4 regions of the Cellvibrio sp. 25HG11W-0 genome follow, and region 4 is predicted to be linked to each of the others. Evidence: predicted binding sites of a transcription regulator. Region 4 holds the regulator's gene; each other region holds the start of a gene.

Region 1 (4,684 bases), 160 kb from region 4:
TTTCCAGTGGTACATCCCACAGCTCCACAATAATGTCGGCACCGGTTTCGCTGCGAATTAGGCCGGGCTTGGGCGGCGTGGTGTTGGGTAGTGCATATAAGCGGTAATTGCTGGCGCTGTAGGTGCTCTCTACAAAGAGTGCGTTGCGCTCTTGCAGTTGCGTGTTTAGCGGCATGCCGGTGAGGTGTGCACCCACTACCGCGAGACGCACATAACCGGCAGGTACAGTGTTATTTTTTGGCGACGGCACAGAAACAGGCGCGTGCGCTATGGCACCCAAAGGTAATTGTGTTGTGGCTTGCCAGCTTTTACCCCAAGCGGCCAACGCGGCGTCTTGCCATGCAGCTGCTATGAGGGTGATGCCGAAGGGCAGGCCGTCGCTGCGCATAGCGGCGGGCAGTGCCAGCGCTGAGCAATCGGCAAGGTTTACGAAGTTGGTGTAGGTGCCGAGTTGGCTGTTTACGCCAATAGGGTCGGCGGCGACTTCATCTAATGTTGGGTGGCGCGGTGATGTAGGTACTAAAAGTGCATCCACACTGCTCATGAGGGTTTGAATGGTGCGAGCTAAATCGGCACGGCGATATTCGGCGCGAAATGCATCGCTGGCAGTAAAGCTGCCACCTTGTTGAATAATGCCGCGCACTACCTCATTCATGTCGCTGCCATTGGTTTGTAAAAAATTGCCAATAGCTGCTTTGCGCTCTGCTATCCAAGGGCCACCGTAGAGTAATTGCGCCAAGGCGAACATGGGCGTGAAATCCAATTCGACCAGCTCTGCGCCTGTGGCTTTAACTTGTTCGAGGGTTGCCAACCAAGCCGCTTCGGCGTGACTATCACCAAACCAATTGGGTGCGGTGGGAATACCAAAACGCGGGGTGCTGGAAAAGTAATGGGCGCTAGCGGCTGTGCGCGAATAGCCATCTGCGGGGTCAAAAGCTTGCATCACTGTAGCGACGGTTTCCGCATCCTCAACGCTCAAGGCAAAAATAGATACGCAATCCAAACTGCGACAGGCGGGCACTACACCGCTAGTGCTAAAGCGTCCTTTAGTCGGCTTAAGTCCCACAATGTTGTTAAAACCAGCCGGTACACGGCCTGAACCGGCGGTGTCTGTGCCTAAGCTAAAGGGTACTAGGCCGCGCGCAACACTGGTGGCGGAGCCGGAACTGGAGCCGCCAGATACATAACTACTGTTAAAGCTATTGGGCACTGCGCCATAGGGCGAGCGTGTACCTACTAGGCCAGTGGCAAATTGATCGAGGTTGGTTTTGCCCATGACTATAGCGCCAGCTTGTTTGAGAAGAGCAACGGCGGTGGCATCGGCGGTGGGAATATAAGTGAAGGCAGGGCAAGCTGCGGTGGTGGGAATACCCGCGACATCTATATTGTCTTTTACCGCGAAGGGTATGCCATACAGAGGCAGCGATTGTTGGCTGCCTAGGCTGTCGAGTAAATCTAGCTGCGCATCGAGTTCGGCGGCAGAGAGTATATAAATCCAGGCGTTATCGGCCCCGCTTAATTGTGCGCGTAAACCGTGCAGAGCAGTGCGTGCATCGAGACCTTGGCTGCTATAGGCATCTAGCCATTCAGCAATAGTCCTGCTTATTAATTGCGTCATTATTGTTCCTGCTTGAAATCAAAAATACAATCTTGCATACAAGATTGTATTCAGCAGGAAGCGTGCCAAGAGAAAATTAGGTGGTGTTTTTTGGGATTGCCATAAATTAAATTCTTTGTAATTCAATGAGTTAAATGACGTATGGTGCGAGGGGTTAAGGCTGAATTTACACCTTTTTCCTATTCCGTGTATGCGCTGAAGTTGTGCGCGGGCTTTTTGCAGTGGCATCAGCTTGGTGCGTCTGTTGTGCGGATTATTCACCTGTATTTATAGCCTGGTGATAATTATTGAGCTGTTAAGCTCCACACGCTATATATTCCCCCAAGGGTATTTATTTTTGAAGATGTGCTGCGCCGAGCATGCATGCTTTTTAATCGTCGAAGCCTGCGGCAATCTTTTTTGCTAGTCTTGTTTTAGACATGGCTCGATATTCAGCATTTTAAAATTGGTTTTAAGGATCTATTTATGACTATGAATTGGCACCAGCTGCTCTGCGCTGATCGCTTAGGCAATCGCGTGGCAAAACACGAAGAGGGGCGCTCGCCATTTCACTCGGATCACGACAAAATTATTTTTTCGGGGGCTTTTCGCCGTTTAGCGCGCAAAACCCAAGTGCATCCCATGGCGACCAACGATCACGTTCACAATCGCATGACCCACAGTTTGGAGGTGGCCTGTGTGGGGCGTACCTTAGGTATTCGGGTGGGTGAGGCTTTGAAAGATAAGGGCGACTTGCCTGCGCAATTTTTGCCGACCGATATAGGCGATATAGTACAAGCCAGTTGTTTGGCCCACGATATTGGCAACCCGCCCTTTGGGCATACCGGTGAAGATGCGCTGCGCAATTGGTTTCAAAAAGAGGGAGCGGAATTTCTGCAGGATTTATCCCCCGCCGAGCGCGATGATATTCGTGTATTTGAAGGCAATGCACAGGGTTTAAGGGTGCTGACTACCTCAGAGTATCATCAGTATCACGAAGGCATGCGCCTAACCTATGCAACCCTTGCCTCTTCTATTAAATACCCTTGGTGTTCATCGCCCACGGTATTGGGGCAGCGCCCTAAAGATAATAAATACGGCATATTTCAAACCGAGTTAACTTACTTTCACGAAATTGCGCGCAAAACTGGCTTAATTGAGCGCGGTGAAAATTGGTATTGTCGCCACCCGCTGGTCTATTTAATGGAAGCTGCCGATGACTTTTGTTACGGCATTATCGATTTAGAAGATGGTTTGGAAATGGGAATTCTAAAGTGGGAGGAAATTTATGAGTTACTGCATCCCGTTATTGAAGACTCGGCGCAACTCCCAGATTTAGAGCGGTTGCTTAAAAAAGTAAACGATGGACGTAAGCCCGCACTGATGCGCGGTAAGGTGATAGATGCCTTTATTAATTCGGGAACGCGTGCTTTTATAGAGCATCAGGAAGCTTTTTTAAACGGGGAGGTGGATGGCGATTTGATTTCGCTGTGTGACCCTAAGGTAAAAGTAGCGGTGCAGGCAGCGAAAGAGCTGGCTAAGCGCAAGATCTTTAATCACTCGCGCAGAGTGGAGCTGGAAATTGGTGCCTATTCGATTATAGGGACGCTTTTGTCGACGATTTGCACGGCAGTCTATGCCTCTTTGGGCGGAGCCGAGCAGATGACCTACAAGGACAATCGCGTTATGGCCTTAATCGGTGAGAATAATTTTCACCCAGATGTGATCGATAAAACCGGGCGCTACAAATATCATGCACTCATGGCGGTGATTGATTTTGTGAGTGGCATGACCGATAACTATGCCACTAATCTCGCCAAACAATTTAATGGTATGGGCAATTCAAATTATTGAGTTGTGTTTTTTTTTGCAAAAAAAATGCCCAGCTATGACTGGGCATTTTTTATTCTGTTTTGCAACGTGAATAGGAGCGGGCGTTATTTACTTGGGAAGGCAAAAAATACTTTGGTGGCGGCTATTCCCAATCCGGGCCCAACTTGTCCCTTAGATTCAAATTTCACGCCGGTTATGATCAAACCATCGCGGGCAACGGCTTGCCAGGCTTGTGCTTCTTGATCGCGGTCGAGTTGTGCTCGCTCTAAATTTAAATCGTCAAAATTACTGCTGGCTTGGCTATTAATAATTTCTGCCACGTAATAGGGGCAGGGCGTGGTAATGCACATAATGCCCGAACTGCGTACGTTCAAGTAGGTGCCCACAGGGGTGTTTTTATTGGCGCCGACCCATGCGGCTGATGTGTTTAGGCGCGTGATTTTTAAACCGAGTCGAGGTTTTACTTGGGTGCTAATACTGCCACGCAAGAGTACTTGTTCTGCGTGCAGCGCTGCGTTCAGTTGTGCATTTTGCTTGCTGTCGAGTTCCAGTTTTTTGAGGTTAAGTTCCGCAACATAAATGCTGTTGGGCAAAATGGTTGCGCTTTGTAGCGCCTCATCTTCAGTGGTGAGATAGAGCGAGTATTGATTAACGGGGGTGAGAAACCAACCGCCACACATGGGGTAGGCGCACTTGCGATAGTCTGGTTTAACTGAGTAGGTTTGCTCGATGGGACTTGGTTTACTTTGCGCTAGCGCGCTGGTGCAGAATAAGAAGGTTGCCACGCATAGAATACTGAAGTTGGCTAGCAGGCTAACGGTAGATTTCATGGTTTTCATAATGTTCTTTCCCATAGTTTTCATTACGGAGTTATTGTCATTAAAGCCTTGATGAAAAAGGTAACTGAAACAAAATATTTAAAGTGGAATAGCTAACACCGAGTATTGCGCATAAATGCACCGCACTCTTTGTGTGGCGGATACCGACATGATCCTCACACGGCAAGAGTTTAGTGGGATAGCCTCGATTAAATAAAGGGCATTTGCGCCCTCATGCGCCAGTGATTTGTAATAAGTTGTTATAGTGCGAACTTCATACGAGGCGAGGCAGTATTGTGCGAGTTAAAGCAATGACCTGGGGTTTGCTAGCGCTTTTGTGCGGGGTATTTCCGTTGTTTTTTTGGGGTGGACCTGATTGGGTTTCGCCGCCGTTAATTTGTGCCTTTTGGGATTTAGGGCATGTTGCCTTTTTCTC
Region 2 (4,684 bases), 1.7 Mb from region 4:
ATCTGATTTATACCTCGCTTCGCTCCTACCCTTCGGGCCAGCTAAAGCTGTTCAACACTTCGCTTTTGTCTGTTCGTCATCACCTTGCTTTGCCATTTGGTTACCGTTCCCTTCGGTCACTTTCGCTTCGCTCATGGTTTCCGCTGCGCTACAACTCCTTCAGATTCCACCTCACGATGGACACCCTTGCATAGGCTAGTGCTTCCTCCTCGACGAGGCGCACAGAGGACTTTCACCTCCTAGAATGTCGCCATGCTCAGCGCACCAATAAAAAGGCCATTCCAATACTGGAATGGCCTTTTTATTGGTGCAGAACTTTAGTTAAAACAAAGCTATCAAACTAAAGCTTATAGCCGTCTTCTTCATGCAAGCTTAAATCTAAGCCAATACTTTCTTCTTCTTTAGTAACACGTAAGCCACGCGTTAAAATACCGGTGATCTTAAGCAATAGGTAAGTTACTACTGCGGTATAACCAAAAGTTACTAGCACACCAATTAATTGAATACCCATTTGCTCACCCATGGTTTTCACGCCCTCTGCGAAGCCATGACCACTGAAAGCACCTAATTGAGTCGACGCAAATACACCTGCCAATAAAGTACCTAAAATACCACCCACACCGTGCACAGGAAACACATCGAGAGAGTCATCAATTTTCCAAGTGCGCTTCACCAAATGCGTCATGTAAAAACACACCACACCTGCTACAAGCCCTATGATAAGAGCGCCGCCTGGACCAACATAACCAGACGCTGGCGTGATAGTGCCCAAGCCAGCTACCATGCCAGTTACAATACCTAACACACTCGGTTTTTTGAATTTCAACCACTCGATTGTCATCCACGCCAATGCACCCGCTGCCGCGGACAGATGCGTCACCAGCATCGCCATGGCGGCACTACTATTTGCCGCCAAAGCACTACCTGCATTAAAACCAAACCATCCCACCCAGAGCATGCCAGCACCAGTGACCGTCATCGTCATATTATGAGGCGGCATCGCCGTTGTAGGGAAACCATCGCGCTTACCTATAACTATGGCCGCTACAAGCGCAGCAACACCTGCGGTAATGTGTACCACAGTACCGCCAGCAAAATCCAATAAGCCTAAATTAAACAGCCAGCCCGAACTCGCCCAAACCCAGTGACACACAGGAATATAAACAGCAAAAAGCCACAGCGCTGTGAATAGGAGCATAGAAGAAAATTTCATACGCTCAGCAAATGCACCCACAATCAACGCAGGGGTGATGATGGCAAATGTCATTTGATACATAGCATGTAAGCTGAGCGGTATATCGCCCGCCAGATCATCCTTACCAATAGACGCCATAAACAACATACTAAAATCACCAATCCAGCCGTTGCCTTCACCAAAGCTGAGACTATAACCAGCGATTAGCCATAAGACAGACACTAAACAGGCAATTGCAAAGCATTGCATGAGCACTGACAAAATATTTTTAACACGCACTAAGCCGCCATAAAAAAGAGCCAAGCCAGGCAAGGTCATAAATAACACCAAGGCAGTTGCAGTAAGCACCCAAGCCGTATTGGCACCATTAAGCCCAGATTCCTGAGCAAAGACCTGTTGCCCCGCGGTAAGTACAAAAAGAACCATAGCGCCGAAAGCGATTGACGTGTATTTCTTCATGAGAACCCCTAAATTATTTTTGTTTAAAAAATCACCTAGAATTATTAAGAATAAATGATTTTTCGCCCTATTTTGTAACAGCCACATCTGTAGCAAAGCAAAATAAATTAAATTTCACGCCAACAAAAACAAAAGGCGCACCTTAAAAAAGCATAAAATTCATTACATACGGTAATAAAGTCATTTATTTAAAGGATAGCAAAATTCAAACCATAAATTTTTTTCTATTTATATTCATACACTTATAAAAAAAGCATCAATAATTACCCCCAAAAAAGCACCGAACAAAAACACAACGAAACTTTAATGCACCAAATAAATACATGAATACAATTAATTAAAAAATGGAGAGCGAAAAGATAGCTCACGCCGAATGAGGCTCAAATAACAGACCCAATTCAACACAATGCAAATCAGCTAGAATGACCTCCCGAAATCTATTCTCATCTAATTCACTGGAGCTATTGGTGTATATCACAGCCCTCTTTTGCTTAATCGCTCTAGCCTTAGCATATCTAATATCAAAAATTGTCATCCACCTACTCGCCCAACATCTACTCGACCAACCCAACCATCGCAGCTCTCACAACATCCCTACGCCGCGCGGAGGTGGTATTGCTATATATTCAAGCCTCATTATTAGTCTTGGACTCTTTAGCTTTAGCACCCAATTTGACGCATTACTTTTTCTTTCTGTGCTTATTCCCGCCACCGGCATATTTATATTAGGCCTATGCGATGACTTCCTTAACCTTCATGTATTGCCACGCCTAGCCACACAAATACTCATTAGCGCTATAGCCATAGCACTAAATTGGCCAGACGAAGTGACGGCCAATGGTTTACATCTGCTAATAGCATGCAGTGCAATACTATTTTTAGTTGCTCTCGTAAATTTTTACAATTTTATGGACGGTATAAATGGTATAGCCGCAAGCGAGGCTATTTGCGCCTGCCTGGGAATGGGGTGCATCTATTGGCTTACGAACAACAATCAGGAAGATTTTTATTTGCTACTAATATTAGCGGGTTGCTCTGCGGGTTTTCTCTACTGGAACTTCCCCATCGCAAAATTATTTATGGGAGATTCCGGAAGTTTATTGCTCGGGTTCATTCTTACACTCTGCGCACTCAGGCAGCTCGAAAAATCACCAGAGCTATTCATAGGCTGGTTAATTTTATTAGGTGGCTTCATTGTTGACGCCAGCCTAACTCTACTAGTGCGCATCGCGTATAAACAAAAATTCTACTTACCTCATAGAACTCATGCGTATCAAAAGGCTGCAGACTTCCTAGGATCACACACGCTAGCAACCAACTCTCTCATCATCATCAATATTGTCTGGCTATTTCCACTTGCCTTAGCTGTATCGCTAGATTGGCTGCATGCCATTGCAGGACTCACACTCGCCTACCTACCCCTAACGTGGATTCACATAAAACTTAAGGGAGGAAGAGTAACAACCTAACGGGTAACCCAAATGCTTTTAACCCACAACTTGCAAGCTCGTCGCTTTTGACTTGAGGCGCTCTTTATTGGCATAACCTGTAGGCACGGCAGACAATAACTCGATGATTTTTTCTTGCTGACTATTTTCGCATGCATGGCGCAACCGGATTAGGAATTCATGCATGTCAACCCAAGGTAAAAACACCTCTCGGGCTCTAAATATACGCGCATGCATGGTCGCCGAGACATCATTACCTACCAACAATTCTTCGAACAATTTTTCACCTGGGCGCAGCCCCGTGTAAACGATTTCAATATCACCGTCAATATTAAACTGATCTCTCAATGACAATCCAGAAAGGTGAATCATACGTTTCGCCAAATCTACAATACGTACCGGCTCGCCCATATCCAAAACCAAAACGTCGCCACTTTCCCCCATAGTGCCAGCTTGAATCACCAATTGCGCAGCTTCACGAATCGTCATGAAATAGCGAATAATATCGGGGTGAGTTACAGTAACTGGCCCACCCTCTTTAATTTGTTTGCGAAAGAGTGGCACCACTGAACCCGAAGAATCCAACACATTACCAAAGCGCACTATAACAATAGAGGTTTCGCTCTGCTTCTGCGCCAAACCCTGCAGCAATAATTCAGAAAAACGTTTAGATGCCCCCATAACATTTGTTGGACGAACAGCCTTATCGGTCGAAATAAGTACAAATTGTTTGACGCCGGTATTTATTGCAGCCAATGCACACTCATAAGTACCCAATACATTATTTTTCATTCCCTCCACCACATTGCTTTCAACCAATGGGACATGCTTATAGGCTGCAGCATGATAAATAGTCTGCACGCAATAGCGACGCATGATAGTTTCTAATAAATGTCCATTTTGCACCGACCCCAATAAGGGCACCAGCTTGATTGAGTCAACAGATTTTTCAAGCAACTGCTGTTCAATCCGATAAAGACTGTACTCATTGTGGTCAAATAAAATTAAACATCGAGGCTGCAGATCAATGATTTGACGACATAACTCACCGCCAATAGAACCACCCGCGCCCGTTACCATAACCACTTTATTTAAAATAGAACCTAGCATTAATTCAGGCATCGGCTGTACAGCATCACGCCCTAAAAGATCATCGATATCCACATCGCGGATATTTTCTATCCTAGCCTTGCCAGACAAGATATCCGAGATTTCGGGGATGGTTTGCACATTAATATGATAGGGCTCCAAACGCTTAATAACCTTCAAGCGCAAACTATGTGAGCTTCTACCTAGCGCCAAAAGCAATTTAGATGCACCCGTGGCAGTCATTAATTTGGGGATAGACTTGGGGGAGTGTATTTTCACATTGGATAACAAGGTGCCATGCAGGGACACATTATCATCGACAAAAGCCACCACTCTATAACCCGTATCCTGCAGAGCAACAAAAAGCTGGTGCCCCGTTCTACCGGCCCCATAAACTATGACCGGTGTTGTATCCCTCAAGGGTAAATTGCCCATCAACAAAATAATATGACGCATGAGCAGCCTAGGGCCCCCAATAAGAATCATGGTAGTT
Region 3 (4,684 bases), 1.5 Mb from region 4:
TGGTTGCGTACTGGATGTATCAAGCAGCACGCGATTACTACTGCATGCCGCCAGCGTGGCAACACAAAACAGCAACAATAACCGCTTGATATACAGTTGCATAGAATCTTCTTTATTAAAATAAAAAGCTATTTCGTCCGAAAAATAAGCTCTTTCATGCGCGCTAGTTTTGGCGCCACCATGGGCACTGTCAGCATAGTGCTGAGAACCGCCATAATTAATAGTGCAGTAAAAGTTTCACTGGTAATAATTTGCTTGTCCAACAAGACGTTTGCAAAAATGATCATAATCAGCGCTTTGGTTTGCAGCAACCAGCCAATAATGGACGCTTCGCCTTTTTCCCACTTAAGAATCTTGCCTGCGATATGAATTCCTGCCAGCTTACCTGCCACAGAGGCAACTAACAGTACAGCGGCCGCAATAAACACCGTTACGCCACCCACTTGCCAATTGGTGCGCAGCCCAGTACTCAGGAAGAATACCGGCATAACAATCAGTAACACAAAATAGCGCAGCTTATCCATATCCTCCTGCTTAAACCATTCTGCATCCATCACCGCGCCCGCGAGGAATGCGCCCACCATAAAATGCAATCCAGACCAGTCTGCAAAATAGCCGCATACACCTAACCAAATAAAGATTACATACCAGCGATCATCATCTTTTAATCTGATCATTAGCTTACGAAATAAATAAGCGGCAATAGCAAAGCCCACCAAGAACATACCCTGTCGAGTTACGCGCTCCCAATCGAGCAAGATCAGCGCCAACACACCCCAAATTGCTATATCGTCTAAGCTGGCATAGCGCAAAATACGCTGACCAATGGGCTGCCGTAAAATATTCAATTTTTCCATAAGCAGTATCAGTATAGGCAGCGCGGTTACCGCGCAGGACATACCCACACCGAGAACAAATTGCCAAGGCATGCCTTTGTCACCCATCCAGCCATCGCTAAAATAAAGTAAAAATACGCCGGCACCACAACCAAACAATAGCGGCGTGCCTAGCGCCAAACCTGCAGTAATCCCGCTTTCACGCTTGTACTCCCAGACTTTTTTTAAATCCAACTCAACGCCGGCAATCATCACAAAGATCATCACCGCCCACCAGGCAATTCCATTAAGCGACTGTATCACTGGCTGATTAAAGACAAATTGGTAGTAGTCGGGGAACACGGCTCCTAGCACGCCAGGCCCTAAGACTATGCCCATGATTATCTGAACTACCACCAAAGGTGCCCAATAATCAATACACCCCAAACGCCAGATTAAATAGGGAATGGTGAAAATAATAATCATGGCGATTAAGAAAATTTCTGTCACGTTCATAGTGTGCGTCATCTGACAACCTTAAGTCCTTAGTATGTAAACCCGTCGATAAAACATTAATGGGCCTATAAATTTATACTGCCCTGCAATAAACCACGCTAGCGCCCCGCTTTTTACTGTACAGCACACGACAGCGCAATCAGACTTGGATAATTTTTCACTATGAGCATCTGTTGCAGCCATTAACGGGTGGCATAATCAGTACACCTTAAATATGCAGCGAGTTCCCTTGAAGGGCAAAATTTTATTGTGATCATCACTTAATCCCTAGCCCTGCGCAGGGCTATGGCTTAACATGCCGAGGCCATTTGTGCATCTAAACGAGGCACGCCCGTGAAGGCGCAGAAATAGTGCAATCCGCATTATTAATGCACCAAAAAAGAGCAAAAATATTAACACATGCAGCTTACTTTGGCCGCAACAGCTTATTTTCACACGGCTGCTGCTATTTTTTTTAGATGGCATAAGTTTTGCCCTATTTCTGACACCCTGCTCTCGTCGAACTCCCTTAGAGCGCGAGCCGAGGTAGAACGAGGGAAATAATTCGAATAGTCGCTGGTCTACCAAGCTGTCTACTCATAATGCAATAACTTTCTCAATCCCGTAGCCCTGCGGCTATTACAACCTGGAGGCATTCCATGTCTAAGACTTTAGACTTGATTAAAGAACACGAAGCTCGCTGGATCGACTTGCGCTTCACCGACTTTAAAGGCAAAGAGCAACACGTTACTTTCCCTTCAAACGTTGTAAACGACAGCTTCTTCGTTGACGGTAAAATGTTTGACGGCTCATCTATCGGTGGCTGGAAAGGCATTAACGACTCAGACATGATTCTTATGCCTGATGATGAAACTGCCGTTTTGGATCCTTTCTACGACGAAGCGACCATCAATGTTCGCTGTAACATCGTTGAGCCAGCAACCATGCAAGGCTACGACCGCGACCCACGCTCTATCGGCCTGCGCGCTGAAGAGTACTTGAAGTCTACCGGTTTGGGCGATGTTGCTTTGTTTGGTCCAGAGCCAGAATTCTTTATCTTCGATAGCGTTCATTTCCACAGCTCAATGGGCGGCGCGTTCTACAAAATCAAATCTGAAGAAGCTGCTTGGTCATCAGGCGATGACGTTGAAGGTAAACACGGCCACGCACCACGCGTTAAAGGCGGTTACTTCCCAGTTGCTCCTGTTGACTCATTGCACGACATCCGTGGCGCTATGTGTAATGCCATGGAAGCTATGGGCTTGGAAATTGAAATTCATCACCATGAAGTTGCAAACGCTGGCCAATGTGAAATTGGCGTAGGTGCTAACACTCTGGTTAAGAAAGCCGACGAAGTTCAAATTCTGAAGTACTGCGTACACAACGTTGCGCACCAGTACGGCAAAACTGCGACCTTTATGCCGAAGCCTTTGATTGGCGATAACGGTTCAGGTATGCACGTTCACCAGTCTTTCTCTAAGAACGGTAAAAACCAATTCGCAGGCGACGCTTACGCTGGTTTGTCTGAAACTGCTTTGTTCTACGTGGGCGGTATCATCAAGCACGCTAAAGCATTGAATGCTTTCTGTAATGCGTCTACCAACTCTTACAAGCGTTTGGTTCCAGGCTTTGAAGCTCCAGTAATGTTGGCTTACTCTGCGCGTAACCGCTCTGCTTCAATCCGTATTCCTTACACCGTTGGTGAGAAAGCAAAACGTATTGAAACTCGCTTCCCAGATCCAACTGCTAACCCATACCTGTGCTTCGCAGCCTTGTTGATGGCGGGTATTGACGGTGTTCTGAACAAGATTCATCCGGGTGAAGCAGCGACTAAAGACTTGTATGACTTAGAGCCAGAAGAAGAGGCTTTGATCCCACAAGTGTGCTCATCTTTGGAAGAAGCTTTGGCTTCACTTGAAGCTGACCATGACTTCTTGTTGGCTGGCGGTGTATTCTCTAAAGACTTCATCGACGCTTACGTTGACCTGAAGAAACAAGAGATTCAACGCGTTAACATGACTCCGCACCCAGTAGAATTCGAACTTTACTACAGCGTGTAAGTCATACCCAGGGAGCGGTGACTAGCTGCACGCGCAGCACACCGCACAACCTGACGAAAAAGCCCGCAGCTTAACACTGCGGGCTTTTTCTTTGGTGCCAGCAGGAGTAACCTGCAGCTAACAACATGAGGATAGGCCTATGCGAATAATCTTATTGATAGCGCTATTAATAGCGCAGGGCGCACTCGCGGATATCTATAAAACCCACGACAAGAACGGTAACGTCGTGTACACCGACAGCCCAAAATCCAATGATGCTGAAAAAATTCAGCTAAAAGAAATCAATACCACCCCCAGCATCACCCCAGACGCAAATGCCACCCCCCCACAGCGCCGCAACAATATAGACTCAACCCAGTACGAGATTAGAATCATCAGCCCCAAAAGTGATGTAACCATACCGCCAGGGCAGCGCGACCTTGCCATAGCAGTACAAGTCAACCCAGAGCTTGGCAACGAACACTTGCTTGTGTACTTTATGGACGGCGAGCTATTAGAAGAAAGCCAAATGAACAATATTGTGGTGAAAGATGCACCGCGCGGTAGCCACACGCTTGTCGTTGAAGCCATCAACTCGAATGGTCAATCATTGGGCATATCTACCCCCACCATCGTGAACATTATTCGCCCCACCGTCCAAAAAGCTGCACCAATTAAACCCAAGGCAAATTAGCCGCACCATATTGGCGCAATGATTTCACTGATCCATCACCTTTACCCTCTATAATGCTACTAAAGCCGCGAAGCAAGCTCCTTTTTTGAGTTGGTTTAGTTTTTGCATATTTCAATATGCCCATTGTAGAGGCGCTCAGGAGACGAGTAACCGGTGAGTCCGCGCGACATTTATAAACCTATATTAGACAGCCTCAGCACCGCCATTATTCTGGTGGATAGCGAGCTGCTGCTATGCCATATGAACCCCGCCGCCGAGGCGCTCCTTGCCATGAGCTGTGAGAGCAATACGGGCGAGCCCATTACCTATTTTTTCCACGAAGCGGAAGAGACCGATCGCCAACTCAAAATAGCGGCGGCGCAAGCGAATCACTACACCAAGCGCCACGCAGAGTGGCATCTACTCAGTGGCGGCCACATTACCGTGGATTATACCGTGACACCTTTTGGCGACCATGAAGGCTTGATAATCGAAATACAGCCTATCGACCGCCTGCTGCGCATCAGTCGCGAAGAGATGCTCGCCAGCTCCCATGAAACCACCCGCAACCTCGTGCGCGGCATGGCCCATGAAATCAAAAATCCACTCGGCGGCATACGCGGTGCGGCACAGTTGTTAGCACGCGAATTACCCAACTCCGA
Region 4 (4,684 bases):
GCTTGGTCGTCGATCAAAAGAACGGGATCGCCACCTATACTGGCGCCGTGCAAATTCAGCAGGGCTCGCTAGTAATCACCGCCGACAAAATAATTATCCAAACCAATCCTGATAGCTCCGTAAAAAAAATGCTCGCCACTGGCATGCCAGCGCGCTTCCAACAGCAGCCTGAAGCCGCTCAAGGCGTGATTACCGCATCAGCCAATAGCATTACCTACACGCCTAACAAAGAACATCTGCTGCTGGTAGAAAACGCCTCGCTCGAACAAGATGGCGCGGTCATGAGCGGCCCAACGATTGATTACGATCTCGTAAAAGAAGTTATGAAAGCTGCCGGCAACACCAAAGGCGGCAATAATCAGCGCATTGAAATTGTAATCCCACCAAAATCTGACGTGAAAAACTAATTGCTATGGCCAGCCTGTTTGCCCGAAACCTCGCAAAAAGCTACAAAAAACGAAAAGTGGTTATAGATGTATCTATCACCGTCAACAGCGGTAGTATCGTCGGCCTGCTCGGCCCAAACGGTGCGGGGAAAACCACCTGTTTCTACATGATCGCCGGGCTAGTACCCGCCGATATGGGCAGCGTCCATATCGATGACCAAGATATTACGCACCTGCCCATTCACGGCCGCGCGCGCGCAGGCATCGGCTATTTACCGCAAGAAGCCTCAATCTTTCGCAAGCTGACTGTCGCCGACAACATCATGGCGATTCTCGAAACCCGCAGCGACCTGAACCGCAAACAGCGTCTCGCCAAGCTCGAGTCACTGCTGGCAGAATTTCACATCACCCATATTCGCGACAGCCTCGGCATGGCGCTCTCGGGTGGTGAACGCCGCCGCGTAGAAATCGCGCGCGCACTCGCTACAGACCCCAAATTTATTTTGCTCGATGAACCCTTTGCCGGGGTCGACCCTATTTCGGTAAACGATATTAAAGAAATTGTTCGCCACCTCAAGGATCGCGGTATTGGCGTACTCATCACCGACCACAACGTGCGCGAAACCCTCGACATCTGCGAGACCGCCTACATCGTGAGCGAAGGCCGCATCATCGCCGAGGGCACACCCGAAACCGTGTTAAACAACAGCCAAGTGCGCGCAGTCTATTTGGGCGAAAATTTCAGGCTATAACATCAGCCAATCTTATATAGCGGCCAGCTGAGTGTTTTTTCGGCAACTCAGCTAAGCCCCGCATTCATTGCTAACCCCAAATTAACTGTACTTAACACCGCAAACTCCCACTTGACAATGATCAAAAAATGCACTCTAGGCATAAAGATTGCTTAGCCTTATTGCTTGCAAGCCAAACCCTGTCTAAACTCTACCTATCCGATGTTCGTTTTCATCCTGCGTTAAGGGTTTGTCGTTCTCATAATGAAGCAATCTCTCCAGCTAAAACTCGGTCAACAACTGACCATGACTCCGCAGCTGCAACAGGCCATTCGCCTGCTGCAACTCTCCACTCTAGATCTGCAACAAGAGATTCAAGAGGCGCTAGAATCTAACCCCATGCTAGAGGTCGAAGAAGGCTTCGAAGGCTCAGATAGCGGTCAAGCTACGGGCGAGCAAGACAGTGCCGATTATGACCGCAAGCAAGAAATTGCTACCGAGACAAAAAACAGCAGCGATGATGAGTTCTCCCTCAACGACAAGCTAACCGATACCTACAGCTCTACCGATGCAGGCGCAGACAGCTTTAGCGAAAGCACCCCCGACAACGATCTCTACGGCGATGGCGACGGTTTTGGCGAGGGCGACACCTTTAGCGAGAGCGCTAGCGAATGGAACGAATCCATTCCCAGTGATCTCCCTGTCGACACCAGCTGGGATGATGTATATCAATCATCCAGCTCCAGCGCCTCCAGCAACTACGATAACGACGACAATGATTTTGAAAGCCGTCGCGCCGCTACCGACTCCCTTTACGATCACTTGATGTGGCAGCTCAATCTGACCCCCATGTCAGATACGGACCGCATAGTCGCTATGGCCATTATCGATGCGGTAGAGCCGAGCGGTATGCTCTCCATTACCATTGAGGATATTTACGAAGGCCTACTGCAAGACTTTACCGACCTTGAGTTAGACGAAGTGGTCGCCGTGCAACATCGCCTCCAACAGTTTGACCCCTGTGGTGTCTGCAGCCAAAACCTCGCGGAATGCCTGCTGGTACAACTGCAGCAATATGACCCTAAAACCCCACTGCTAGAATCTGCCAAGCTGATTGCCAAGCTATACCTGCCGCTGCTAGGCAGCCGCGATTACCGCCAATTAATGCGTCGCACCAAGCTCAAAGAAGCGGATTTGAGTATTGCAGTCAGCCTTATCCAAGGCCTAAACCCCCGCCCCGGCGATATCATTGAAAGCGGCGACACGGAATATGTGGTGCCCGATGTATTTGTCGATAAGCGCGAAGGGCGCTGGGTAGTAGAACTCAACCCCGATATAGCACCGCGCCTACGCATTAACTCCGGCTATGCGTCCATGGTGAAGCGTGCCGACTCCAGCACCGACAACACATTTTTAAAAGATAACCTGCAAGAGGCCCGCTGGTTTTTGAAAAGCCTGCAAAGCCGCAATGAAACCCTGCTCAAAGTCGCCAGCTGTATTGTCGAAAAACAACGCGGCTTTCTCGATTACGGCCCCGAAGCCATGAAGCCTCTGGTATTACACGACATTGCCGAAATTGTAGAAATGCACGAATCAACCATTTCGCGCGTAACCACACAGAAATACATGCACACCCCCCAGGGCATATTTGAACTTAAATACTTTTTCTCCAGTCATGTCAGTACTGACAGCGGCGGCGAATGCTCTTCAACGGCAATCCGTGCGATCATTAAAAAACTGGTGAGCGCAGAAAACCAAAAGAAACCCCTAAGCGACAGCAAAATTACCGACTTATTAGCCGAGCAAGGCATTCAAGTAGCGCGTCGCACCATCGCCAAGTATCGCGAGTCACTCAATATTCCACCGTCAAACGAACGGAAAATACTTTAACGAAGGCAGTATATTTCAACTGTCTTAAACTGATTTTGATTGGATCAAATTTATCAAGGATGTTTGCGCGGTTGTGCTCGCACAACACTTTTGTGTCTACCTAGAGGAAGTATCTATGCAAATAAACATCAGTGGTCATCATCTGGAAGTTACCGAAGCGCTCAGAGACTACGTCACCAGCAAAATAGAGCGCCTTAGCCATCACCATGACCGCATTACCAGCACCCAGGTTATTCTCTCGGTGGATAAATTAATTCAAAAAGCAGAAGCGACCATGCATGTGAGTGGCAAAGATATATTTGCCGACGCCACCCATGAAGATCTCTATGCTGCCATAGATGCATTGGCCGACAAGCTTGATCGCCAGTTAATTAAGCACAAAGAAAAGATGCGCAGCCACCGCTAGCCGGTTGCCCAGCTGCCCTAAGCGCCACACAATCGGCATTTAGGGCGGCCCAAAAACAGTTTTGTACCAACCCCGATGGGCAACCATCCCTGCTGAGAGATGTTCACACATCGTCAATGTTATGCAAATTCAATCCATCATCAGTCCCAACCGCACTCTCTGCGGGCTCGAAGGCGGCAGTAAAAAACGCGCATTGGAATTACTTGCCAATGCCATTGCCGAAGACGTTCCCAGCATTGATGCAGACGACCTTTTTCGCCGCCTTGTGGCACGCGAACGCCTAGGCTCTACAGGTATAGGCCACGGCATTGCCATACCTCATTGCCGCGTGGATAAATGCACAACCACGCTCGGGGCGCTCATCACCCTCGTAGAACCCATAGATTTCGACGCCATAGATTCACAACCCGTCGATATACTCTTTGCTATGTTGGTGCCGGAAGACGCACACGACGAACATCTGCAAAATTTAGCGGCCTTAGCGGGCGCACTCAATGATGCGGATTATCGCCAAAAACTGCGTGCAGCGACTGATGACGAATCGCTCTACCAAGCAGCAATTGCTTAATTCACAAACCTACATCGAGCAGCCGCTTTACTCTTTCCGGTAACTTGGTTGATTTAAAACAGCGCCAAAGCGGTCTTAAAAGAAGTTTTAAAAAGGACAGCCCTATGCATCTTGTAATAGTGAGCGGTTTATCTGGCTCCGGCAAAAGTACCGCACTCCATGTATTGGAGGATGTGGGCTTTAACTGTATCGATAACCTGCCTGTAAGCCTGCTACCTGCACTCGTTGCCCAAATTCAAATCCACAAAGACGATAGCCAACGTTTTGCTATTGGAATTGATGTGCGCAATGCTTGGCAGGATCTCGACATTTTCCCCGAAATGATCAGCACCTTAAAAGAAGCACACCTTCCCTTTCGCACACTCTTTTTAGATTCACAACCTGCAGTACTGATTCAACGCTTTAGCGAAACTCGCCGCAAACACCCGCTGAGTGACACACACACCAGTCTCGCAGAGGCAATTAGTGCCGAACAGCAGTTGTTAGAACCCATTCGCGACGCCGCTGACCAAGTCATAGACACCAGCCACCTCAACCTTCACGAACTGCGCGATCTGGTCAAAGAACGCATCGTTGGCCGCGCTGAATCGACTATGGCCATACTCTTTGAATCTTTCGGATTCAAACATGGCTTACCGGTCAATGCCGATCTCGTGTTCGATGCGCGCTGCCTGCCCAACCCCCATTGGCGCTCCGACTTAAG

What was found. Region 4 encodes sigma-54, which starts transcription at its own class of promoters, with help from an activator protein. Its sites were predicted from a motif close to TGGCACANNNNTTGCNNT; they were not measured.
Region 1: the regulator sigma-54 is predicted to act here: its motif matches at 1,669-1,686, upstream of atzF (allophanate hydrolase).
Region 2: the regulator sigma-54 is predicted to act here: its motif matches at 1,850-1,867, upstream of AC0KUT_RS08830 (ammonium transporter).
Region 3: the regulator sigma-54 is predicted to act here: its motif matches at 1,791-1,808, upstream of glnA (type I glutamate--ammonia ligase).

The regions. Positions count from the first base shown of each region.
Region 1 is NZ_CM174230.1:3,686,204-3,690,887, reverse strand. It holds gene atzF (allophanate hydrolase) at 1-1,618, opposite strand, end outside; gene AC0KUT_RS15390 (deoxyguanosinetriphosphate triphosphohydrolase) at 2,084-3,451, shown strand; gene AC0KUT_RS15385 (DUF6748 domain-containing protein) at 3,535-4,269, opposite strand; gene AC0KUT_RS15380 (VanZ family protein) at 4,545-4,684, shown strand, end outside.
Region 2 is NZ_CM174230.1:2,124,649-2,129,332, reverse strand. It holds gene AC0KUT_RS08830 (ammonium transporter) at 341-1,621, opposite strand; gene AC0KUT_RS08825 (MraY family glycosyltransferase) at 2,122-3,123, shown strand; gene AC0KUT_RS08820 (polysaccharide biosynthesis protein) at 3,142-4,647, opposite strand.
Region 3 is NZ_CM174230.1:439,008-443,691, reverse strand. It holds gene AC0KUT_RS01955 (putative periplasmic lipoprotein) at 1-102, opposite strand, end outside; gene AC0KUT_RS01950 (cation:proton antiporter) at 129-1,343, opposite strand; gene glnA (type I glutamate--ammonia ligase) at 1,970-3,370, shown strand; gene AC0KUT_RS01940 (DUF4124 domain-containing protein) at 3,510-4,043, shown strand; gene glnL (nitrogen regulation protein NR(II)) at 4,197-4,684, shown strand, end outside.
Region 4 is NZ_CM174230.1:3,841,992-3,846,675, forward strand. It holds gene lptA (lipopolysaccharide transport periplasmic protein LptA) at 1-407, shown strand, start outside; gene lptB (LPS export ABC transporter ATP-binding protein) at 413-1,138, shown strand; gene AC0KUT_RS16055 (RNA polymerase factor sigma-54) at 1,382-3,007, shown strand; gene hpf (ribosome hibernation-promoting factor, HPF/YfiA family) at 3,123-3,413, shown strand; gene ptsN (PTS IIA-like nitrogen regulatory protein PtsN) at 3,535-3,981, shown strand; gene rapZ (RNase adapter RapZ) at 4,086-4,684, shown strand, end outside.